One region of the Labrys sp. E2SS-1L genome, then DNA from elsewhere that is predicted to be linked to it. Evidence: predicted binding sites of a transcription regulator. Region 1 holds the regulator's gene; the other holds the start of a gene.
The links. Region 1 encodes PhoB, which activates phosphate uptake and scavenging genes when phosphate is short. Its sites were predicted from a motif close to TGTCATNNANCTGTCAT; they were not measured.

Region 1 (10,533 bases):
GATGATCGTGGTGGCGACAGGCGGGTTCTCCGGCTGGGCCGGTGTGGTGGCGCTGGCCATCATCATCCTGCCGGTGGTCGTGCGCACCACCGAGGACATGCTGGCGCTGGTGCCGATCAGCCTGCGTGAAGCCGCCTTTGCCCTGGGATCGCCGATGTGGAAGGTCATCACCTTCGTGACCTGGCGCTCGGCTCGCACCGGTATCGTTACCGGCATCCTGCTGGCCCTGGCCCGCGCCGCCGGCGAGACCGCACCGCTGCTGCTCACGGCCTTTGGCAATTCCAACTGGTCGCTCAATCTCGGCAATGCCTTTGCCAGCTTGCCGGCTGCCATCTACCAGCTCGCGCCCTATCCCGATCCCAAGGCCGTCTCGGTGGCCTGGAGCGGCGCCCTCCTCATCACCGCCGGCGTGTTGGCGCTCAATATCCTGACCCGCTTCGTGCTCGCTCCCAAGAAATGAGTGCTCCCATGTCCGCTACCCCCCAAGCCTCCATCGCGGTTGCCGAACGCCCCCTCGCCGATCCAGCCGCCGCCGTGAAGCTCAAGGTCGAGAATCTCGACTTCTATTATGGCGAGAAGCATGCGCTCAAGGCCATCAATCTCGACATGATCGACCGGCAGGTCACCGCCATGATCGGTCCCTCCGGCTGCGGCAAGTCGACTCTGCTGCGCGTGCTCAACCGCATGTACGACCTCTATCCGGGGCAGACCGCCAAGGGCCGCGTGCTGCTCGACGGCCAGAACGTCATCGGCAAGGAGATCGACCCGGCGGTGCTGCGCGCCCGCATCGGCATGGTGTTCCAGAAGCCCACGCCCTTCCCGATGTCGATCTACGACAACATCGCCTTCGGCGTGCGGCTGCATGAATCCATCTCCAAGGCGGAGATGGACCAGCGTGTCGAATGGTGCCTGACCAAGGCCGCCTTGTGGAACGAGGTCAAGGACCGCCTGCACGCTTCAGCCCTAGGCATGTCCGGCGGCCAGCAGCAGCGCCTGTGCATCGCCCGTACCATCGCGGTGAAGCCCGAAGTCGTCCTGCTGGACGAGCCGACCTCCGCGCTCGATCCGATCTCGACCGCCAAGATCGAGGAATTGATCGACGAATTGAAGCGAGACTTCACCATCGTGATCGTCACGCACAATATGCAGCAAGCGGCGCGCTGCGCGGATGTGACGGCCTTCTTCTATCTGGGCGACCTCATCGAAGTCGGCCAGACCAACAAGATGTTCACCACCCCGAACGACAGCCGTACGCAGGATTACATCACCGGCCGCTTCGGCTGATCCCTCGGCCAGCGTCGAATTCATTTGGAGGCGGCATGTCCGACCATATCGTTACATCCTTCGACCAGGAACTGCGCGAGCTGCGCAACATGATCGCCGAAATGGGTGGCTATGCCGAGAAGAGCGTAGCCGACAGCGTCGAAGCCCTGCTCAAGCGCGACACCCAGCGCGCCAAGGCGGTGATCGATCTCGACGCCGCGATCGACAAGTTGCAGCGCCAGGTCGAGGACAGGGCCATCCTGATCATCGCCAAGCGCCAGCCGCTGGCTCTCGACCTGCGCGAGATCGTCTCGGCCCTGCGGGTGGCCAATGACCTCGAGCGGATCGGCGACCTCGGCAAGAATGTCGCCAAGCGCGTGGTGGCCATCCACAGTCACGCCCAGCCGGCCCAGCTCTTCGGCGGTTTCGACCACATGGCCGACCTGGTACTCGAGCAGCTCAAGCAGGTGCTCGACGCCTTCGCCCAACGCAATGTCGAGGAAGCCCTCTCGGTCTGGCGCTCGGACGGCGAGATCGATGCGATGTATACCTCGCTGTTCCGCGAATTGCTGACCTACATGATGGAAGATCCGCGCAATATCGGCTTCTGCACCCATCTGCTGTTCTGCGCCAAGAACATCGAGCGCATCGGTGACCACGCCACCAACATCGCCGAGACGGTCCACTATCTCGTGACCGGTGAATCGCCGGCCGGAGAGCGGCCCAAGGCGGACAACAGCACCGATCTCGTCGACCTTCCTGTGCCGGCTAAATAACAAGGGATAGGCCATGCCTCCCAAGGTTCTGATCGTCGAGGACGAAGAAGCGCTGACCCTGCTGCTGCGCTACAATCTCGAAGCCGAAGGCTATGAGGTGGATAGTGTCGCACGCGGAGACGACGCCGAGATCCGCTTGCGCGAAAGCGTGCCGGACCTGGTTCTGCTCGACTGGATGTTGCCGGGCCTGTCCGGCATCGAATTGTGCCGGCGCATTCGCATGCGCCCGGAAACCGAGCGCCTGCCGGTGATCATGCTCACGGCGCGCGGCGAGGAAACCGAACGCGTGCGGGGGCTGGCCACCGGCGCCGACGACTATGTCGTCAAGCCCTTCTCCGTGCCCGAGCTCTCGGCCCGCGTGCGTGCCCTGCTGCGCCGGGCCAAGCCCGATCACGTCGCCTCCCTGCTCAAGGCCGGCGACATCTCCCTCGACCGCGAGACCAAGCGCGTCCATCGCGGCAATCGCGAGATCCGCCTCGGCCCGACCGAGTTCCGCCTGCTCGAATTCCTGATGCAGGCACCGGGACGCGTCTTCGCGCGCGAGCAGTTGCTCGACAGCGTCTGGGGCCGCGACGTCTATATCGACGAGCGCACGGTCGACGTGCATGTCGGCCGCCTGCGCAAGGCGATGAACCGCACGCGCGAGATCGATCCGATCCGCACCGTGCGCGGTGCCGGCTATTCCTTCGACGAGACCTTCGCCAAGCAATCCTGAGCGCGTTTCGTGGGCATTGCCCGCTCGCTCCGCTTCGCCAAGGCTGCGTTGCGCCCTCACCACGCTCCTACGGGGAGAGGGTTAGGGGCTGCGCGACGTAGAGAGCAAGAGTGGGCGACGATATCCGCCCTCCTCCCTCGCCGCGCAGTCACGCCGCCAAATCCGCCAGGCGTGCCTGCAGATAGCGGCGGATGGCCGGATCGCTCTCCAGGCCGATCGCCCGCAAATAGGCATTGCGGGCCTCCTCCGGTCTGGCGGCCCGCACCAGCAAGTCCGCACGCGCGGCCCAATAGGGCTGGTAATCGACGATGCGTCCGTCACCGGCGACCTCGTCAAGTGCAGCCAGACCAGCCTGCGGCCCCATGAGGCGGGCGAGCGCCACGGCCCGGTTGATGGCGGCCACTGGAGAAGCTGTCAGCAGAACCAGGGCTTCATACAATGTGACGATCGCGGCCCAGTCCGTCGTCGCGCAGATGCGTCGATGCGCATGGGCCGATTGCAGCGCGGCTTCCAGCTGATAGCGGCCGATCTGGCGGACCTGGCCGGCCCGGGCAAGCAAGGCCTCGGCCTCCTCGATCAGTCCCGCATCCCAGAGCGTGGTGTCCTGCTGCTCCAGCGGAATATAATCGCCGCCCTGGCCGCGGCGCGCCGCCCGCCGCGCTTCGGCGTGCAGCATCAGGGCCAGCAGTCCCAGCACTTCCGGCTCGCCGGGCAGGAGCGAGGCGAGCAGCCGGCCGAGCCAGATACCCTCCGTCGACAGATTGCGCTCGCGGGCATGAGCCCCTTCCGGATCGGCCCAGCCTTCGGCATAGACGGCATAAACGGCCTCCAGCACCGCGTCGAGACGGCCGGGCAACTCGTCGGGCTCCGGGATGCGGAAGGGGATGCCGGCTTGCTTGATCTTGGCCTTGGCCCGCACCAGTCTCTGGCTCATCGCCACGGGCGAGACCAGGAAGGCGCTGGCGATCGCGCCGGCATCGAACCCCAATATCACCTGCAGGATCAGGGGCGCACGCACGGTGGCATCGAGGGAGGGATGGGCGCAGGCGAACATCAGGCGCAGGCGCTCATCGGGCACGGCATGCCGCTCGCCCTGCTCCGAGGCGAGGGCCTCGACATGGCGGCTGACCTCGTCCGCCTTTTCGCCGCGCAGCCTGGCGCGGCGGGCCGCATCGATCTGGCGGCGCCGGGCCGCGGTCAGCAGCCAGGCTTCGGGATTGACGGGCACGCCGCCCGCCGGCCAATGTTCCATGGCCGCAGCAAAGGCGTCGGCCAGGGCATCCTCGGCCCCCGCAATGTCGCCCGAGCGCGCCGCGAGAAGAGCGACGAGCCGGCCATAGCTGCGTCGCGCCACGATTTCGGCAAGCTCGGCTGCGGGGGCTGAAGACACCGGCTCGGGCCGTTCGCTCAATAGTCCTTCGGGTCCCATATCGGCCGGACCTCGATGGTCCCGATGGCGGCGCTCGGGCAGCGCGCCGCCCAGCCGATCGCGGCATCCAGGTCCGGCACGTCGATGATATAGAAGCCGCCGAGCTGCTCGCGTGTGTCGGCGAAGGGCCCGTTGAGCACCTGGGTCTTGCCGTCGGCGATGCGCACGGTGGTGGCCGAAGCCGTCGGGCGCAGGCGGCTCCAGGGGCCGAGGGCACCGGCCGACTGGAGCGCCTGCGTATAGGCCTGATAGGCCGCTAGGATCTGCTGCTTGTTGGCGGGATCCGCCTTCAGCATGGCTTCTTCGCTGCTGTAGATCAGAATTGCGAACTGCATGGGTTCCTCCTGTCTCCGCCGGCGCATGATGCGCCGGCATGACAATGACGCGCCATCCCGTTCGCTTTCGACAGCGACAGGAAAATTATGCGCTCGCCTTGGTGAGCTGCTCGATCTCGGCCGAACCAAGATTGAGCTCGGTCGCCTTGATCAGGTCGGAGAGCTGCTCGACGCTGGTGGCGCTGGCGATCGGAGCGACGATACCGGGCCTTGCAATCAGCCAGGCAATGGCGACTTGGGCGGGCGTGGCGTTCTTGGCCTCGGCCACCGCGTCCAGGGCGGCGAGGATGCGCAGGCCACGCTCGTTGAGGTAGGTGCCCATGTCGCCGCCACGCGCATTGCTCTTGGCGAAATCGGCTTCGCTGCGATATTTGCCGGACAGGAAGCCCTTGGCCAGTGAGAAATAGCTGGTCACGCCAATCTCGTTCTTGAGACAGAAAGCCTCGAGCTCGCGCTCATAACCGGAGCGATCATAGAGATTATATTGCGTCTGCAGGTTCTCGAAACGCGGCCACATCTCCTTGGTGCTGATCGCCAGCGCCTTGAACATGGTATTGGCGCTATGATTGGAATTACCGATCACCCGCACCTTGCCGTCCTTGACCAGCTCGGCATAGATGCCCAGCGTTTCCTCGAGTTCGACCTCCGGATCCTCCCAATGGGAGAGATAGAGGTCGATATAGTCGGTCTGCAGGCGCTTGAGCGAGTCCTCCACCGCCTGGACGATGTAGTCGCGCGACAGGCCCTTCTTGCCCGGCCCCATTTCCGAGCCGACCTTGGTGGTGAGCACGATGTCGGCGCGATTGCCGCGAGCCTTCATCCACTTGCCGATGATGACCTCGGATTCGCCGCCCTGATTGCCGGGAACCCAGGATGAATAGACATCGGCAGTGTCGATCAGGTTGAAACCACCCCCGACGAAAGCATCGAGGACGGCGAAGGAGGCTTTCTCATCCGCGCTCCAGCCAAAGACATTGCCACCCAGGCCAAGCGGAGCAACCGACAGATCCGACCGTCCAATCGCACGTTTTTCCATGAATGCTCTCCATATTCATGACAACAAATGGACCCGTCCGGCACTTGGCCGTGCCGGTTCGGGCTCAAGGGCCGCAGGGAGTTCAAATCGAATAGGTCAGCTCTTGTTCCCCGCCCCCTGCCTGACGCATCTCTTCCACCGACATGTTGTCGAGCAGGTTGGAAGAGAGGTCCCGCACACGCCGCATCAAAAGGCGTACGGTGCAACCTGGAACATCCGGGCAGTCGAGGCAAGGCTGATAAGCGGTGTGGCTGGCGCAGGCGATCGGCGCGAGCGGGCCGTCGAGAACCCGGATGGCATTGCCGACGCTGATCTGGCTGGCTTCGCGCGCCAGCATGTAGCCGCCGCCCTTGCCTTTCTTGGAGCGTACGATGCCGGCCACGCGCAACTCGCCCAGGATCGCATCGAGAAACTTCTTGGGAATGCGGTTGGCTTCGGCGATTTCCTGGCTTTGCGCCGTCTCGCCGGCCGGCAGGCTGGCGAGGTGCGCCAGCGCCTTGAGACCATATTTGCCCTTGTTCGTCAGCATTGCCCGATTCGCTCCACGCAGGACAAAGTCCATCCTGTCTATCACGAATATAGGGATTATGGACCGAATCGATAAGGCCCCGGACTAGTGTGTCGATCTCCAGACCGACACACCAATTCTGCTTCAACCGCGCAAAGGCCGCCTATACCGGGATTGCCGATGGCCTCAGGTCACCGCCAGCCGGCCCGGCGGCTCGGGTGACAGGTCCTCGTAGAGCGTCTGGGCCTCGCTCGCCGGGCCGCGTCGATCGCCCAAGGCGAGAACGCGATAGACCCGGACGGTACGCTCCAGGGCGATGGTGAGCACATCGCCCACCTTGACGGCCTTGGCCGGGCTATCCGTGCGCGTGCCGTTGAGGCGGACATGACCGTCCGTCACCAGTTTCGCGGCCAAGGAGCGTGTCTTCACCACGCGTGCGTGCCAGAGCCATTTGTCGATCCGAAGACGATCCTGGCTTCCGGCCTGGCTCATAAGTCGGTTCCCTAGAGCAAAACGCGTTCAGACGCGTCTTTGCGATTCGGGGTGACTCCGTCAAATCGCAAAACGCTGTGGATCAGGTCTTGTCCGGCTTGCCGCCCTGCATCTGCTCCTTGAGGGCGAGCAGCTTGGCGAAAGGCGAATTGGGATCCGGCGCGCGATTGGATTCGCGTCCTCCCTGCGGCTTGGAGTCGCTCGACCAGTTGCGCGGGCGGTCGCCGCCCCGCTCCTGCCGATCGGGCCGCGGGCCACGATCGGGACGCGGTCCGCGGTCGGGACGGGCATCCCCCCGGGGCCGCCCGCCTTCGCTACCCTGCTTGCGCTCGCCGAAGCCCCTGTCCTCCCGCGGCCGGCCATTGCCGCGATCATCGCGGCGCGGCCGGTCGAAGCGGTTGGGCCGGTCACCTTGCCGGGCCTCCGTACCTTCGGCAGGAGCTGCGCCTTCCGCTGGCGCCGGACGACCACGGCGGAAGCCGCCGCCTGCCTCCGGCTTGCGCTCGGCGCCGGGCTGGCGGTTGCCATGCTGGGGACGGCCATGGTGATGCGGACGCTGGTGCCGCTCGAAGCGTGCCGGTCGCCAGACCTCGATCTCAGGTACTTCCTCGACCGCCGCCTCGGCGGCGGGCGTCTCGGAGGAGGTTTCGGCCGTGGTCGCAGCCTCTGCACCTTCGATGCCTTCGCTTGCCTCAGCGGGCTCCTCAGGAGCCGCAGTCTCGGCTCCGGCCGTTTCCTCGACCGGGGCTTCGGAGACCTGAGCCTGCTCGGCTTGAACTTGCTCGATTTGGACCTGCTCGCCTTGGATCTGCTCGGCTTGAGCTTCCTTGCCTTGGGCTTCCTCGGCCAGGGCCTCCGCGATCTGCACTTCCTCGGTCGGAGCCTCGGCGCTGGGCGTGTCGTCGGCCGGCGCGTCGCTCACCGCCTCTCCGGCAGCCTCGGCGACTTCCTGGAAGCTGTGCTCATGCGGCGGCGAGCCGATCGCCTCCATGGCATCGATCTCGGCGGGCGTCGGAGCGGCTTCCTGGCTCGATTCGGCAGCCTCAGCACCGTCCGCAGCCTCAGCCGCGGCAGCCTCGACGGGCGCGGCAGGCTCGGTCGGCGCCGGCAGCCGGATTTCCTGGGTGATCGCCGGGCCCTTGCGCTTGTCGGAGCGATAGCCCAGGCCCCGCAGGATCGAGGCGAAATCCTCGCCCGAGCAGCCGACCAGCGAGGTCATCTGCACGGTGGCGACGAAACCATCCCCATCGGCGGTACCGGCCGGCGGCTGGCCCACCGTGGTGCCGGGGCGATAGGCGATCGCCGGGCGAATGAGGTCGGCGAGGCGCTCGAGAATGTCGACGCGCACCGCCCGCTCGCCGCAGACGCGATAGCCGACCAGGCGATAGAGCCCCTTGTCGATGGTCTTGTCGGCCGGCATGGAGGTCCGGCCCGAGGCCGCCAGATGCGGGATCTCGTCGAGCCCCTTCTGGTCGAGGCCGCCATGGGTGAGAGCCCACAACTGCGCGGCGAGCGCGCGGGGCGCCGGCTTCATCAGCATCGGCAGATAGATGTGATAGGCGCCGAAGCGCACGCCATGCTTGCGCAGCGAAGCGCGCTGATTCTGATCGAGTTGCTTGAGGTCCTCGGCCACCTTGGAGCGATCGAGCACGCCCAGTGCCTCGACGAGCTGGAAGGCGATGCCCTTGGCCAAGCCTTGCAGGTCCTCGGCCTTGTCGAGCAGCAGCAGCGGCCCGAGTAAGCGGGTGATGTGGTTGCCGATCCAGATATCGAGCCGCGTCTGCACGGAATCGCGGGCCGGGCCCGTCAGCTGCTCATCCGCCAGCAAACGGATGCGCGGCGTCAGCGGCTTCTCCCCGCCGATGAGCTTGGCCACGGGCTCGCCGATCCAGCGCACCGTGCCATCCGCCGCCAGGGCGAATTCGGTATCGGGCGCCTGCGCGAATTTCTGGCTGCGCGCGTCGATCTCGCCTGCCAGAGCCTTGGCCGCCGCGGCCCGCAAGGCGCGGCCGCTCTCACCGTCGCCGGCACTCGGGTCGGGCGCGAACTGGAAACCCTGCAGCGTTCCGACATGTTGTCCCTCGACAATCACATCGCCGGTTTTGGTAATTTCAGTCTCAAGCATGGCGTTTTCTCTAAGGCGCCGCATCAGCACGCTGGTGCGACGGTCGACAAAGCGTTGGGCAAGCCGTTCATGCAATGCGTCGGAGAGCTTGTCCTCCACACTGCGTGTCACACCTTGCCAATGAGCGGGGTCTTTCAGCCAGTCAAGCCGATTTGCCGCAAAAGTCCAGGTTCGGATATGGGCGATACGCGTCGAGAGCGTATCGATGTCGCCGTCGGTCCGATCCGACATGGCAACTTGACGGGCGAACCAGTCGTCCGGGACCTTACCCTCCCGCATCAAAAATCCATAGAGATTCGTGATGATGTCGGCATGGGAATGAGGGGAAATCTTGCGATAGTCGGGCAAGCCGGCCACTTCCCACAGCCGCGCCACCGCCTGGCCGCCCTTGGCGAGGCGCCTCACCTCCTCGTCACGGGCGAGGATGGACAGGGCCCGGATGTCGTCGGCGTCGGGAGCCCGGGTCAGTCCTTGCTCCTCGGGCGTTGCCGACAGCGAGGCCTGCAGCGCTTCCAGCGAAGAGAAATTGAGGGCGGGATTGCGCCACTGCAGCACTTTAACGCTGTCGAAGGAATGCCCCTCGATGGCCTCCACCAGTTCAGGCTCGAACGGATCGCAGCGCCCGGTCGAGCCGAAGGTGCCGTCGCGGACATGGCGCCCGGCGCGGCCGGCGATCTGGCCGAACTCGGCGGGCGTCAGGCGGCGGAACTGGTAACCGTCGAATTTGCGGTCGCCGGCAAAGGCGACATGGTCGACGTCGAGATTGAGGCCCATGCCGATGGCGTCGGTGGCGACCAGGAAGTCGACATCGCCGTTCTGATACATCGCCACCTGGGCATTGCGGGTGCGCGGCGACAGGGCACCCAGCACCACGGCGGCGCCGCCGCGCTGGCGGCGGATCAGTTCGGCGATGGCATAGACCTCGTCGGCCGAGAAGGCCACGATGGCGGTGCGCCGCGGCAGGCGCGTCAGCTTTCGGTCGCCGGCGAACAGGAGATGGGACAGGCGCGGCCGCGTCACCACATTCACGCCCGGGATCAGCTTCTCGACGATCGGCTTCATCGTCGCCGAGCCGAGCAGCAGCGTCTCATGCGTGCCGCGCCGGTTGAGCAGCCGGTCGGTGAAGACATGCCCGCGCTCGAGATCGGCGGCGATCTGGATCTCGTCGAGCGCCACGAACGGCACTTCGAGGTCCCGCGGCATGGCCTCCGCCGTCGCCACCCAATAGCGGGCCTTGTCGGGCTTGATCTTCTCCTCGCCGGTCACGAGCGCCACGAACTCGGCGCCCACACGCTCCACCAGCTTGTTGTAGACCTCGCGCGCCAGCAGCCGCAGCGGCAGGCCGATGATACCGGCGCCATGGCCGAGCAGGCGCTCGATGGCCAGATAGGTCTTGCCGGTATTGGTCGGCCCCAGCACCGCTGTAACACCGCGGGCGCGCACGGATGGGGGCAGGATGGGAGGCAGCATCAAGGTCGGCGGTCTTTCGGGCGTCATTTCGCAGAGCAAAGCGCGTTTCGGCGGCAACGCTTCCTGGCTCTAACTCGTTGTTTCCAAGCCAATCCAATCGATTGGCCAGAGCGTCTTTGAGATTTGGCCTGCTTTGGTCAAATCTCAAGACGCCTTGAGGGAAGCCGGAGCACCCCGTTTTCAGGATTCGCCAGACACCCAATGCCCCGCGACGTCAAGGAAATACGGCTTTTGTGCGCATTTCCTGCATTCTGGTACCAGACACATATCATTCTGTCTCGCCATGAAACGCAAATATGGGCGTGAATGGCCGAAATTTAACCCCCCGAACGAGACTGGAACGGAAGGCGCCCGAATCGCTGCCCGGGCGAAATTCCCGCTTCA
Region 2 (10,533 bases), 1.6 Mb from region 1:
AGAGCGTAGAACTTGCCGGGATGGATACGCGAGGGCACCAGGAAGTCGCGCGCGCCTTCCGGCGAGGAGGCCGTCAGGATCGGCGTCTGGAACTCGTTGAAGCCAGCCGCCTTCATGCGCGTACGCATGCCATCCACCACCTTGCCGCGCAGCATGATGTTGTTGTGGATGCGCTCGCGCCTCAGATCCAGGAAGCGGTATTTCAGGCGCGTCTCTTCCGGATAGTCCTGGTCACCGAACACGGGCAGCGGCAGTTCGGCCGCCTGTCCCAGCACCTCGATCTCGGTGACGTAGACTTCCACCAGGCCCGTGGGCATCTCGTGGTTCTCGGTGCCTTCGGGGCGCTTGCGCAGCTTGCCGTCCACGCGCACGACCCATTCCGAGCGCAGGGTCTCCGCCACCTTGAAGGCCGGCGAATCCGGATCGACCACGCACTGGGTCAGGCCGTAATGGTCGCGCAGGTCGATGAACAGCAGGCCACCATGGTCGCGGATGCGGTGGCACCAGCCGGAAAGCCGCACGTCCTGCCCGACATGGTCGAGGCGAAGATCAGCACAGGTGTGAGAGCGATAACGGTGCATAGGCGTGTCTTTCCGGACAAAGTGTTTTGCGATCGGACGGTATCACCGAGAATCGCAAAGACGCGTCAAACCAAGGTGCCAGAGTATAAGTGCGTTTTCGCCGAAACGCGCCTTGCTCTGGAGTTTGAGGTCATAGACCCCAACGCCACCGCCGCCGTCAAGGAGCAGCTTGACTTGTCCGGGCCAAACAAGGCCCTGAACATGCATTTAAGGCCGAAATCCTTGCCTTGTGGCGCCGTGTGCCCGATAAGCATATTCATGCCACAATCCTCCAGTTCCCCAGTCGCCATCATCACCACAACCCCGGACCTCGCCGCAGCCTGCTCTCGCCTCGCCGCACATGAGTTCGTTACCGTCGATACCGAGTTCCTGCGTGAGACCACCTTTTGGCCCAAGCTCTGCGTCGTGCAGGTTGCCAGCCGCGAGGAGGCTGTGGTCATCGACGCCCTGGCCGAGGGGCTAGACCTTGCTCCCCTGTTCGAGCTGCTGCGCAACGAGAAGGTGCTGAAGGTCTTCCACGCCGCCCGGCAGGACATCGAGATCGTCTGGCATCTCGCCGGCTTCATTCCCGCGCCGCTGTTCGACACGCAGGTCGCCGCCATGGTGCTGGGCTATGGCGACTCCATTGCCTATGACCAATTGGTCCAGCGCATCACCAACGCCCATATCGACAAGTCGTCCCGTTTCACGGACTGGTCGAAGCGCCCCCTCACCCAGGCCCAGATCAATTACGCCGTCTCGGACGTCACCCATTTGCGCGACGTCTACCTCAAGCTTGCGGCGTCGCTCGAGAAAAGAAAGAGGAGCCATTGGGTCGGCGACGAAATGTCTGTCCTGACTTCGCCGGATACCTATCGGCAGGCCCCGGAGGACGCCTGGCGGCGGGTAAGCGGACGCGTGCGCAAGCCGCGCGATCTTGCCGTGCTGGTCGAGGTGGCAGCTTGGCGCGAGCGCGAGGCCCAGTCGAAGAACGTGCCGCGTTCGCGCGTGCTCAAGGACGACGCCATCACCGAAGTCGCTCTGCAGGCCCCGGACACGCCGGAGAAGCTGGCCGGTATCCGCATGATTCCGAAGGGATGGGAACGCTCCCGCCCCGGCCTCGACCTGATCGAAGCGGTGAAGGCCGGTCTGGCTCGAGACCCAGCGAGCCTGCCACGCCAGGCACCGCCGCGGATCGCCAGCAATGGCGCCGGCGCGACGGTGGAACTGCTCAAGGTGCTGCTGAAGATGGTGGCTGAAAGCCAGGGCGTCGCCGCCAAGGTGATCGCCACCACCGACGATCTCGACATGATCGCAGACAGCGACACAGCCGATGTCCCGGCCCTGCATGGCTGGCGCCGCGAACTGTTCGGCGAGAAGGCGCTCGCCCTCAAGCACGGCAAGCTGGCGCTGGCGATCGAACGCGGCAAGGTCGCGGCAATTAGCCGATAGCTGGCTGTAATTGACTTGCGCTATGAGCCGGGTGAAGGCTGGGCGAATCGTTCGATGCGCCGGGCCTTTGGACGCATCGCAAGCAGGAGTATGAGCATAAAATGAAGGTCGCGGTTCTCGGCAGCGGCGTGATCGGAGTGACCTCCGCCTATTATCTGGCGAAGGCCGGACATGAAGTCGTCGTGCTGGATCGCCAGCCCGGCCCAGCTCTCGAGACCAGTTTCGCCAATGCCGGCGAGGTTTCCCCCGGCTATGCCTCGCCTTGGGCGGCTCCCGGCATTCCGCAAAAGGCGATCAAGTGGCTGTTGATGAAGCATGCCCCGCTGATCCTGCGCCCCCGTCCCGATCCGGCGATGGTCGCCTGGGTCTGGCGCATGCTGCTCAACTGCACCTCCGAGCGCTATGCCATCAACAAGAGCCGCATGGTTCGCCTGGCCGAATATAGCCGAGACAAGCTGATCGAACTGAGGGCCGCCACCGGCATCCGCTATGACGAGCGCATGCAGGGTACCCTGCAGCTCTTCCGTACCCAGAAGCAGCTCGACGGCATCGGCAAGGATGTCGAGGTGCTCAAGCGCGATGGTGTCCCCTTCGAGGTCCTCGATGCGGATGGCTGCATCGGCGCCGAACCGGCTCTTGCCCATGTCCGTTCCCTGATCCGCGGCGGCTTGCGCCTGCCCAATGACGAGACCGGCGACTGCTACAAGTTCACCGGCGCGTTGGCTCAGCTCGCCGAAACGCTCGGCGTGCGCTTTCGCTATGGCGTCGAGATCAAGCGGCTCGTCTTCGCCGGCGACAAGATCGAAGGCGTCGAGACCAGCACAGGCGTCGAGAAAGCCGACGCCTACATTGCGGCTTTCGGCAGCTACACACCCGGTTTCGTCGCGCCGCTCGGCCTCAAGGTGCCGGTCTACCCGGTCAAGGGCTATTCGCTCACCATTCCGATCGTCGACGAGAGCCGGGCGCCGGTCTCCACCATCATGGACGAGACCTACAAGATCGCGATCACCCGGCTCGGTGATCGCATCCGTGTCGGTGGCATGGCCGAAATTTCGGGCTTCAGCAAGGACCTGCCGCCGGCCCGCCGTGACACGCTGGCCCAGTCGGTAAGCGACCTCTTCGGCGGTTCGGGCAATCTGGCCGCCGCGAGCTTCTGGTCGGGCCTGCGTCCGATGACGCCGGACGGCACGCCGGTGATCGGCCGCACGCGTTACAAGAACCTGCTGCTCAACACCGGCCATGGCACATTGGGCTGGACCATGGCCTGCGGCTCCGGCCGTGTGATGGCCGATATCGTCAGCGGCAAGAAGCCGGAGATCGACGTCTCGGACCTCGGGTTGAACCGCTACGGGGCCTGAACGTTCCGGTCCTTCATCCCGGCAGAGGCCACACCCCACTGGCTGCAGACAGCGGGGTGTGGCCTTTGCCAACCTGTCTCCCCTATTCCGCCGCGACCGTGACAGTCTCCGCCGGATCGAGGATCCGGATCACGGCCTCGCGACCGATCAGGCGCCCGAGCGCCTTCATGCGGGCGTTGAGGCGTTCGCCCACCAGCCCCTCCAGGTCGCGGGGCACATCGAGCAGCAGTTTGCCATGACTGACATAGAGCGGCGCGCGCGGTAGCACGCCCGGCATCGAGGCGGACAGGATGTAGCCTACCCGCATCAGCCCCCCGAGGATGCGCGCCCGGTCGAGGATGCGCGCGGTGGCGATCTCACGGATGCGGGGAGACAGTTCCTCCTCGTTCAGGCCGACATGGCGGAAATAGTTCGCTACCGCCATATAGGCGCGACCACGATGATCGACGCCGACAAAGGCGGCGTGGGCAATGATGTTGAGGCTCTGCTCGCCACGATAATCGGGGTGGGCGCGCCAGCCGATATCGGCCACCAGGCAGGCCGCATGGCGCTGGCGTTTCTCGTCGGCCGTCTCGTCGAGGTGGGTCGATGCCATGAAGCGGTCGCCCCAGCGCACCAGTTCCTCGCCGTGCCGCGGCGAGCGCGAACGCAGGATGTTGAGTTCGCTGGCTGCGGTGATCAGGGGATCGAGCTTGCGGCTCTCCTCGTCGAGCAGCGAATAGAGCAGGCCTTCACGCACGCCCTGGGCCGAGATCACCACATCGCGCGGCTTGCCGGCCTTGATGACCTCGCTCATCACCGCCGCGCCATAGGCGAGCAGCGGCAGGCGCCCGGTCGAAACCGTGTCCTTGCCGATCAAAGTGGTGTTGTCGACCCGCATGATCAGCTTGCAGAAATCGAGCATCTCCCGCGCCGGCACGCTGTAGCCATGCATGATGTGCAGGGGATAGCCGAGCTGCATCATGTGCAGCTTGGCAAGCGAACGCCAGGTACCGCCGACCGCATAGAAGGTGCGGTCCTTCAGATGTTTCAGCGGGTCCGCCTTGGCGAGCTTTTCCTGGGCGATCTTCGACGCCTTGCGCACCGACTGGCCGGAGGTGTCCTGCAAGGCAAGCCCGCCGAGCGGTGTCGTCATGCCCGCGCCGGCGCGATGGCCGTGCACCTCGATCAGTTCGAGCGAACCACCGCCCATGTCGCCGACCACGCCGTCCGGCATGTGGAAACCCGAGATCACGCCATAGGCCGACAGGCGCGCCTCGCGCTTGCCGGACAGCACTTCGATCTCCGCACGGCAGATCGCCGTGGCGCGGGCGATGAACTCCTCGCCGTCCTCGGCATCGCGCGCCGCCGCCGTCGCCAGGACGTAGAGGTCCTTCACGCCCATGGTGTCGCATAGGGCGCGGAAGCGGATGAGCGCCGCATAGGCCTTGGCGACGGCTGCGGGATCGAGGCGCTTGGTGGTCATCACGCCACGGCCGAGGCCGCACAGCACCTTCTCGTTGAAGACGGCCGTCGGCGCGCGCGTCAGCCCCTCATAGACCACCAGACGAACCGAGTTTGAGCCAATGTCGATCGTCGCGATCGGCGGCCCCTGGCAGATGCGCCCCTGCGCGAAACCGGGCTGTCCCGGGCTCGGCCCCGCCAGGTCGGCGGCCTGGACATGGGGCAGCGTGTCAGCGTCTGCGGCTGAGGAGCGTTCGGGGAGAGTTGTGTTCAAGAGATTTGCCTCGTCCCGATAGGCTGGGATTGGTCATGAAATATTTGTGGGCGTTGAAGGGCTCTTCGTCAGGCTGCGGGACTATGCGTTCCGCAGTTCCGTCGGGCAAGATGCTCCAGCTCTGTTGATTGTCGATAAGATTGGCGATCATGATCTGATCGAGCACCTGCTCGTGCACCGTCGGGTTGAGGATAGGGCAGAGCGCTTCGACGCGGCGGTCGAGATTGCGTTCCATCAGATCGGCCGAGGAGATGTAGACGGCCGCCTTCTGGTGCGGCAGGCCATGGCCATTGCCGAACGCATAGATGCGGCCATGCTCGAGGAAGCGGCCGACGATCGACTTGACGCGGATGTTCTCCGACAGGCCGGGAACGCCCGGCCTGAGGCAGCAGATGCCGCGCACCACCAGATCGACCTGCACACCCGCCTGGCTGGCTGCATAGAGCGCATCGATGATCATGGTGTCGACCAGCGAGTTGCATTTGCACCAGATGGCGCCCGGCCGGCCAGCCTTGGCGTGCTCGATCTCGGCATTGATGTGGTCGAGGATGCGCTGCTTGAGCGAGACGGGCGAAACCGCCATGCGCTCCAGCGCCGCCGGCTCGGCATAGCCTGTGATGAAGTTGAAGATGCGCGAGACGTCTCGCGCGATCACAGGATCGGCGGTGAAGAAGGACAGATCCGTGTAGATCCGCGCGGTGATGGGATGGTAGTTGCCAGTGCCGACATGGCAATAGGACACGAGCTGGCCCATCTCGCGCCGCACCACCAGCGAGAGCTTGGCGTGGGTCTTCAGCTCGATGAAGCCGAACACCACCTGCACGCCGGCGCGTTCGAGATCGCGGGCCCAGCGTATGTTGGCTTCCTCGTCGAAGCGTGCCTTCAGTTCCACCAGCGCCGTGACCGATTTTCCGGCCTCGGCGGCCTCGGCCAACGCCTTGACGATCGGACTGTTGGAGGAGGTTCTGTACAGCGTCTGCTTGATGGCGACCACGTTCGGGTCGCGCGCTGCCTGGTTGAGGAACTGCACCACGACATCGAAAGATTCGTAGGGGTGGTGCACCAGGATGTCCTTCTGCCGGATGGCGGCGAAGGCATCGGCCCCATGATCGCGGATACGCTCAGGCGAGCGTGGCGAATAGGGCTTGAATTTGAGGTCCGGACGATCGAGCCCGACGAGTTGCGACAATTCGTTGAGGGCGAGCATGCCCTCGACGCGAAATACCGCGTCGTCGGCGACGTCGAGTTCCTCTGTCACGAATTGGCGGATGCTGTCGGGCATGCCGGCCTCGATCTCGAGGCGGATCACCACGCCGCGCCGGCGCTGCTTGAGCGCCGTCTCGAACAGCAGCACCAGGTCTTCCGCCTCTTCCTCGACTTCGAGATCGGAATCGCGGATGACCCGGAAGGAGCCCTGCCCCTTCACGGTATAGCCGGGGAACAGTTTGGCGATGAACAGCACCGCCAGATTTTCCAGCGTGATGTAGCGGGCCGCCCCGGTTTCGGCGAAGTCCGGCAGGCGGATGAAGCGCTCGACCTTGTGGGGCGCACGGATCAGGGCGTTCAGCATGCGCCCGTCGCTCATGCGCTTGAGCTGCAGGGCGATGGTGAAGCCGAGATTGGGAATGAACGGGAACGGGTGGGCCGGATCGACGGCGAGCGGGGTGAGGATCGGGAAGATGTAGCTGAGGAAATAATCGTCCAGCCACGCGCGCTCGGCCTTGGAAAGGTCGCGCGGCTCGGTGATCACGATGCCCTCGAGCAGCAGGTCGTCGCGCAATTCGGTCCAGCGTTTCTGCTGGTCGGTGGCGAGCTTGGACACGGCCTCGCCGATCTTGACGAGCTGTTCGGCCGGCGACAGGCCGTCTGGACTGCGCGCCGTGACGTCTTCGCGCACCTGGCCGATCAGGCCGGCGACGCGCACCATGAAGAACTCGTCGAGATTGCTGGCCGAGATCGACAGGAATCGCAACTGCTCGAGCAGGGGATGGCTCTTGTTGGACGCCTCTTCCAGCACGCGGCGATTGAATTGCAGCCAGGAAATCTCGCGATTGATGAAGCGATCCGGGCTGACGCGCAGCGCGATCGAGTCTTGAGAGGGAGCCACGTCATGTGCCGCCTCCCGCATCTCATCGCCTTGCATCGCGCTCTCCACCGTCTGTGCCGTGCTGGTCATGGTCGTCAATGCCGCTCGCTATGTCCCGCGCTGCTGTTCCCATCCCGCCGGTCGGAATCGCCGTCCGCCATGGGGAAGCCTGCTTAGGCCGCCTATATGACAATGCTGTCACATAAAATGGCCGCGCTGGGGAAAATTCGCAAAACTTCGCCCCGTCGCCTGTGGAACCGTCGCTGGCTGCTCAATGAACTGGACCCGGGCGGAGGAGCGTAAGCGCGACCTGATCGCGATCACTCCTCGTCGAATGGCGACGCCAGCACTTCCTTCAGAAGTTCGGCCGCGAGTGCCCGCGTGATCCGGCGGCCGCGTGACAGGCCTTCGCGATCGAGCACGGCAACCACCTGGCGCGCTGCGGCGAAGGAGCGCTCGATGCGCCGAACGAGGAAGTCGACCAGGCTGGAATCGACGATGAGCTGCCGGTCGAGGAAGAGCTTCACCAGCAGCATGCGGAAGAGATCGTCGTCCGGCGTGGCGATGGTCAGGGCCGGCATGGCCCGCAGGCGCGAGATGAGGTCGGGAAGCACAAGACCCCAGCGCTCGGGGGGTTCGTGAGCGGTGATCAGCAGGGAGGCGCCCGCCTCGCCGGCGAGGTTGAGCAGATGGAAAAGCGCCGTCTCGTCGATGCCACGCCCGGCATCTTCGATCACCACCGCCTTGTGTGAGACCAGCACGGGGACATTGTCGTCCCGCAGCGCCTCGCCCGTCAGCGTGACCGCGCCTGCGGCTTCGGACCAGATCGCCGCCAGATGGCTCTTGCCCGAGCCGCTCGGGCCGATCAGCAGGGCACGACGGGACGGCCAGTCCGGCCAACGTTCGATGAAGGCATAGGCGGCCTCATTGGACGGCGAGACCAGGAAATCCTCGCGGGCGAACGAGGCCCGCAGCGGCAGATCGAGCGCCAATTGGCGGGGAAGGGTCACGACGAAGGGTCCGATGGCAGCACCTCGGCCTGAGCCTGGCCGACATGGCCGGTATAATACTGGCTGGCGAGGTAGCGCGACAGGGCAAAGCGCACCAGGACGCCGATCGCCGCCGCCACCGGCACGGCAACCAGCAGGCCGATGAAGCCGAACAGGCTGCCGGCGGCCAGCAGGGCGAACATCAGCCAGACCGGATGCAGCCCGACCGAACCGCCGACCAAGCGTGGCGAGAGCACATAGCCTTCGAGAATCTGCCCTGCCACGAAGACCAGGGCGGCATAGACCGGCAAATGCCAATCTGGCCAGACCTGGACCAGTGCCACGCTGACGCTGACCACGAAACCAAGGATGGAACCGACATAAGGGATAAAGGAGGCCAGACCGGTGCACAGCCCGATGAGGAAGCCGAAGCTGACACCGAGAAAGGTCAGGCAGGAGCCGTAGAACAGACCGAGCAGGAAGCAGACCGTCGCCTGGCCGCGCACGAAGCCGGCGATGGCGGCATCGATGTCGCGGAAGATGCCGCGGATGGCGTCGGCGTGGTCACGCGGCAGCCAGCTGTCGACACGCGCCACCATATGATCCCAGTCGAGCAGGATGTAGAAAGCCACCACCGGCGTGACGATCAGGATGCTGACCACCCCGATGACAGCCTGGCTGCCCGACCAGAGCGAGGAGACGAAGGTGGCAAGGACCTGGGCCCCCTGCCCGACATAGTCGCCGAGCGACTTCTGGATGTCCTGCAGCCGTTCGGTAAGCAAGCCCCCGAGCCAGCTCTGGTTGAGTTCGCCCAGAATGCGCTGCATGGAGGCCACGATGCTCGGCAGCCTCTCGCGCAAGCCGTTGAACTGCTCGCCCAGCATCGGCACCAGCAGAAGGATCGCCAGCACGATGAGGAAGATGAAGCCGAGCAGAATCAGGGAGGCGGCTGCCCAACGGGGCAGTCCCAGCCTCTCAAGCCTGTCGGCGACGGGATCGAGGAAATACGCGATCGCCAGGCCGGCGACAAAGGGCCATACCATGCCCTGGAGTAGCCAGATCAGCGCGATGAACAGGGCCAACGCACCGAGCCAGAAGAATACCTGCCGTTGGAGGCTCATCCATTCGCTCCTGAAGCTCGATCCACACCGTTCTCCCCGGCCAAGCAAGCCTCGTCCGGGACGGCTGAGATGGCGGATGGCCTTCCGCGGCCGGAATATTCATCCGGCCATATGGTTGAGCCACTGGCGCAGATAGGCGGCAGCCGAGGCAATGGTCAAGAGCGTGACCAGGATGGAACCCACTTCGATCAGGAAAGGAAAAGGCCATCCCGTGCCCTTGGCGAACAGCACGAGCGCCACAAAAGCGATCTGTACCGCGGTGTTGAGCTTGGAAAGCATCAGCGGCGCGATCTGTACCGGCTGGCTCATGACCCAGGACACCAGCACGGCGCCGATGATCATGAAATCGCGGAAGACGGCGAGGATAACCAGCCAGGCAGGCACCACACCGACGATCCCCAGCGTGACGAAGATCGAAACCAGCAGGGCCTTGTCCGCCAGCGGGTCGAGCACGGCCCCCAATTCACTGCGCATGTCGAAGCGCTTGGCGATGAAGCCATCGACGCCATCGGAAACGCCGGCAACCAGGAAGGTGACGAACGCCCAGCCCCATGCCCCCGAGGTGATGCACAGCACCGCCAGCGGCACCAGGCAAAAACGCAGGATGGTGATCAGATTCGGTATCGTCATGATCGGATCGTAGCAAACCACGAGAGGGCAGGCACGTCGGGGCGGATTCGCCGGCATCCTCTGCGGTTGTCTGGCAGGTCGGGCGACCCGACGGTGACGTCGGGCATCGCCGTGACACGTCCAAACAAGGCGTCAGAGCACCACCACCGTGGTGCCGACCCCCACCCGCTGGTAGAGGTCCATTACATCCGGGTTGGCCATGCGAATGCAACCGGAGGACACCGCCCGGCCGATGGTATTCGGCTCATTGGTGCCGTGAATGCGATAGAGCGTGGACCCCAGATAGAGCGCACGCGCCCCCAGCGGATTGTTGAGGCCGCCCTCCATATGATCGGGCAGTTCGGGACGGCGGGCGATCATTTCCTTGGGCGGCGTCCAGCTCGGCCATTCAGCCTTGCGGCTGATGGTTTCGGTACCTTTCCAGGTGAAGCCCTGTTTGCCGACGCCGATGCCATACCGGAGCGCCGTGCCGTCCTCCTGCACGAGATAGAGCCGCTTCTCCTTGGTCGAGATCACGATGGTGCCGGGGCTGTAGCCCGAGAACGGCACCACCGTGCGCGGGATCGGGGACTGCGCCAGCATGGCCTGGCCATCGTCCTTGGTACCGGAATCGAGATTGG

Region 2: a site for PhoB is predicted at 7,360-7,376, ahead of ACIGJE_RS15500 (RNA degradosome polyphosphate kinase). Genes of this name have one in related genera too.

Annotation. Positions count from the first base shown of each region.
Region 1 covers NZ_CP172712.1:1,760,935-1,771,467, reverse strand. The annotation lists gene pstA (phosphate ABC transporter permease PstA) at 1-460, shown strand, start outside; gene pstB (phosphate ABC transporter ATP-binding protein PstB) at 457-1,284, shown strand; gene phoU (phosphate signaling complex protein PhoU) at 1,320-2,039, shown strand; gene phoB (phosphate regulon transcriptional regulator PhoB) at 2,053-2,754, shown strand; gene ACIGJE_RS08105 (RNA polymerase sigma factor) at 2,903-4,165, opposite strand; gene ACIGJE_RS08100 (YciI family protein) at 4,162-4,518, opposite strand; gene ACIGJE_RS08095 (aldo/keto reductase) at 4,604-5,554, opposite strand; gene ACIGJE_RS08090 (RrF2 family transcriptional regulator) at 5,637-6,083, opposite strand; gene ACIGJE_RS08085 (RNA-binding S4 domain-containing protein) at 6,249-6,554, opposite strand; gene ACIGJE_RS08080 (helicase-related protein) at 6,637-10,149, opposite strand.
Region 2 covers NZ_CP172712.1:3,350,727-3,361,259, reverse strand. The annotation lists gene aspS (aspartate--tRNA ligase) at 1-581, opposite strand, end outside; gene rnd (ribonuclease D) at 840-2,012, shown strand; gene ACIGJE_RS15510 (D-amino acid dehydrogenase) at 2,114-3,370, shown strand; gene ACIGJE_RS15505 (Ppx/GppA family phosphatase) at 3,453-5,015, opposite strand; gene ACIGJE_RS15500 (RNA degradosome polyphosphate kinase) at 5,044-7,215, opposite strand; gene ACIGJE_RS15495 (P-loop NTPase family protein) at 7,494-8,183, opposite strand; gene ACIGJE_RS15490 (AI-2E family transporter) at 8,180-9,283, opposite strand; gene ACIGJE_RS15485 (CDP-alcohol phosphatidyltransferase family protein) at 9,383-9,913, opposite strand; gene ACIGJE_RS15480 (L,D-transpeptidase) at 10,046-10,533, opposite strand, start outside.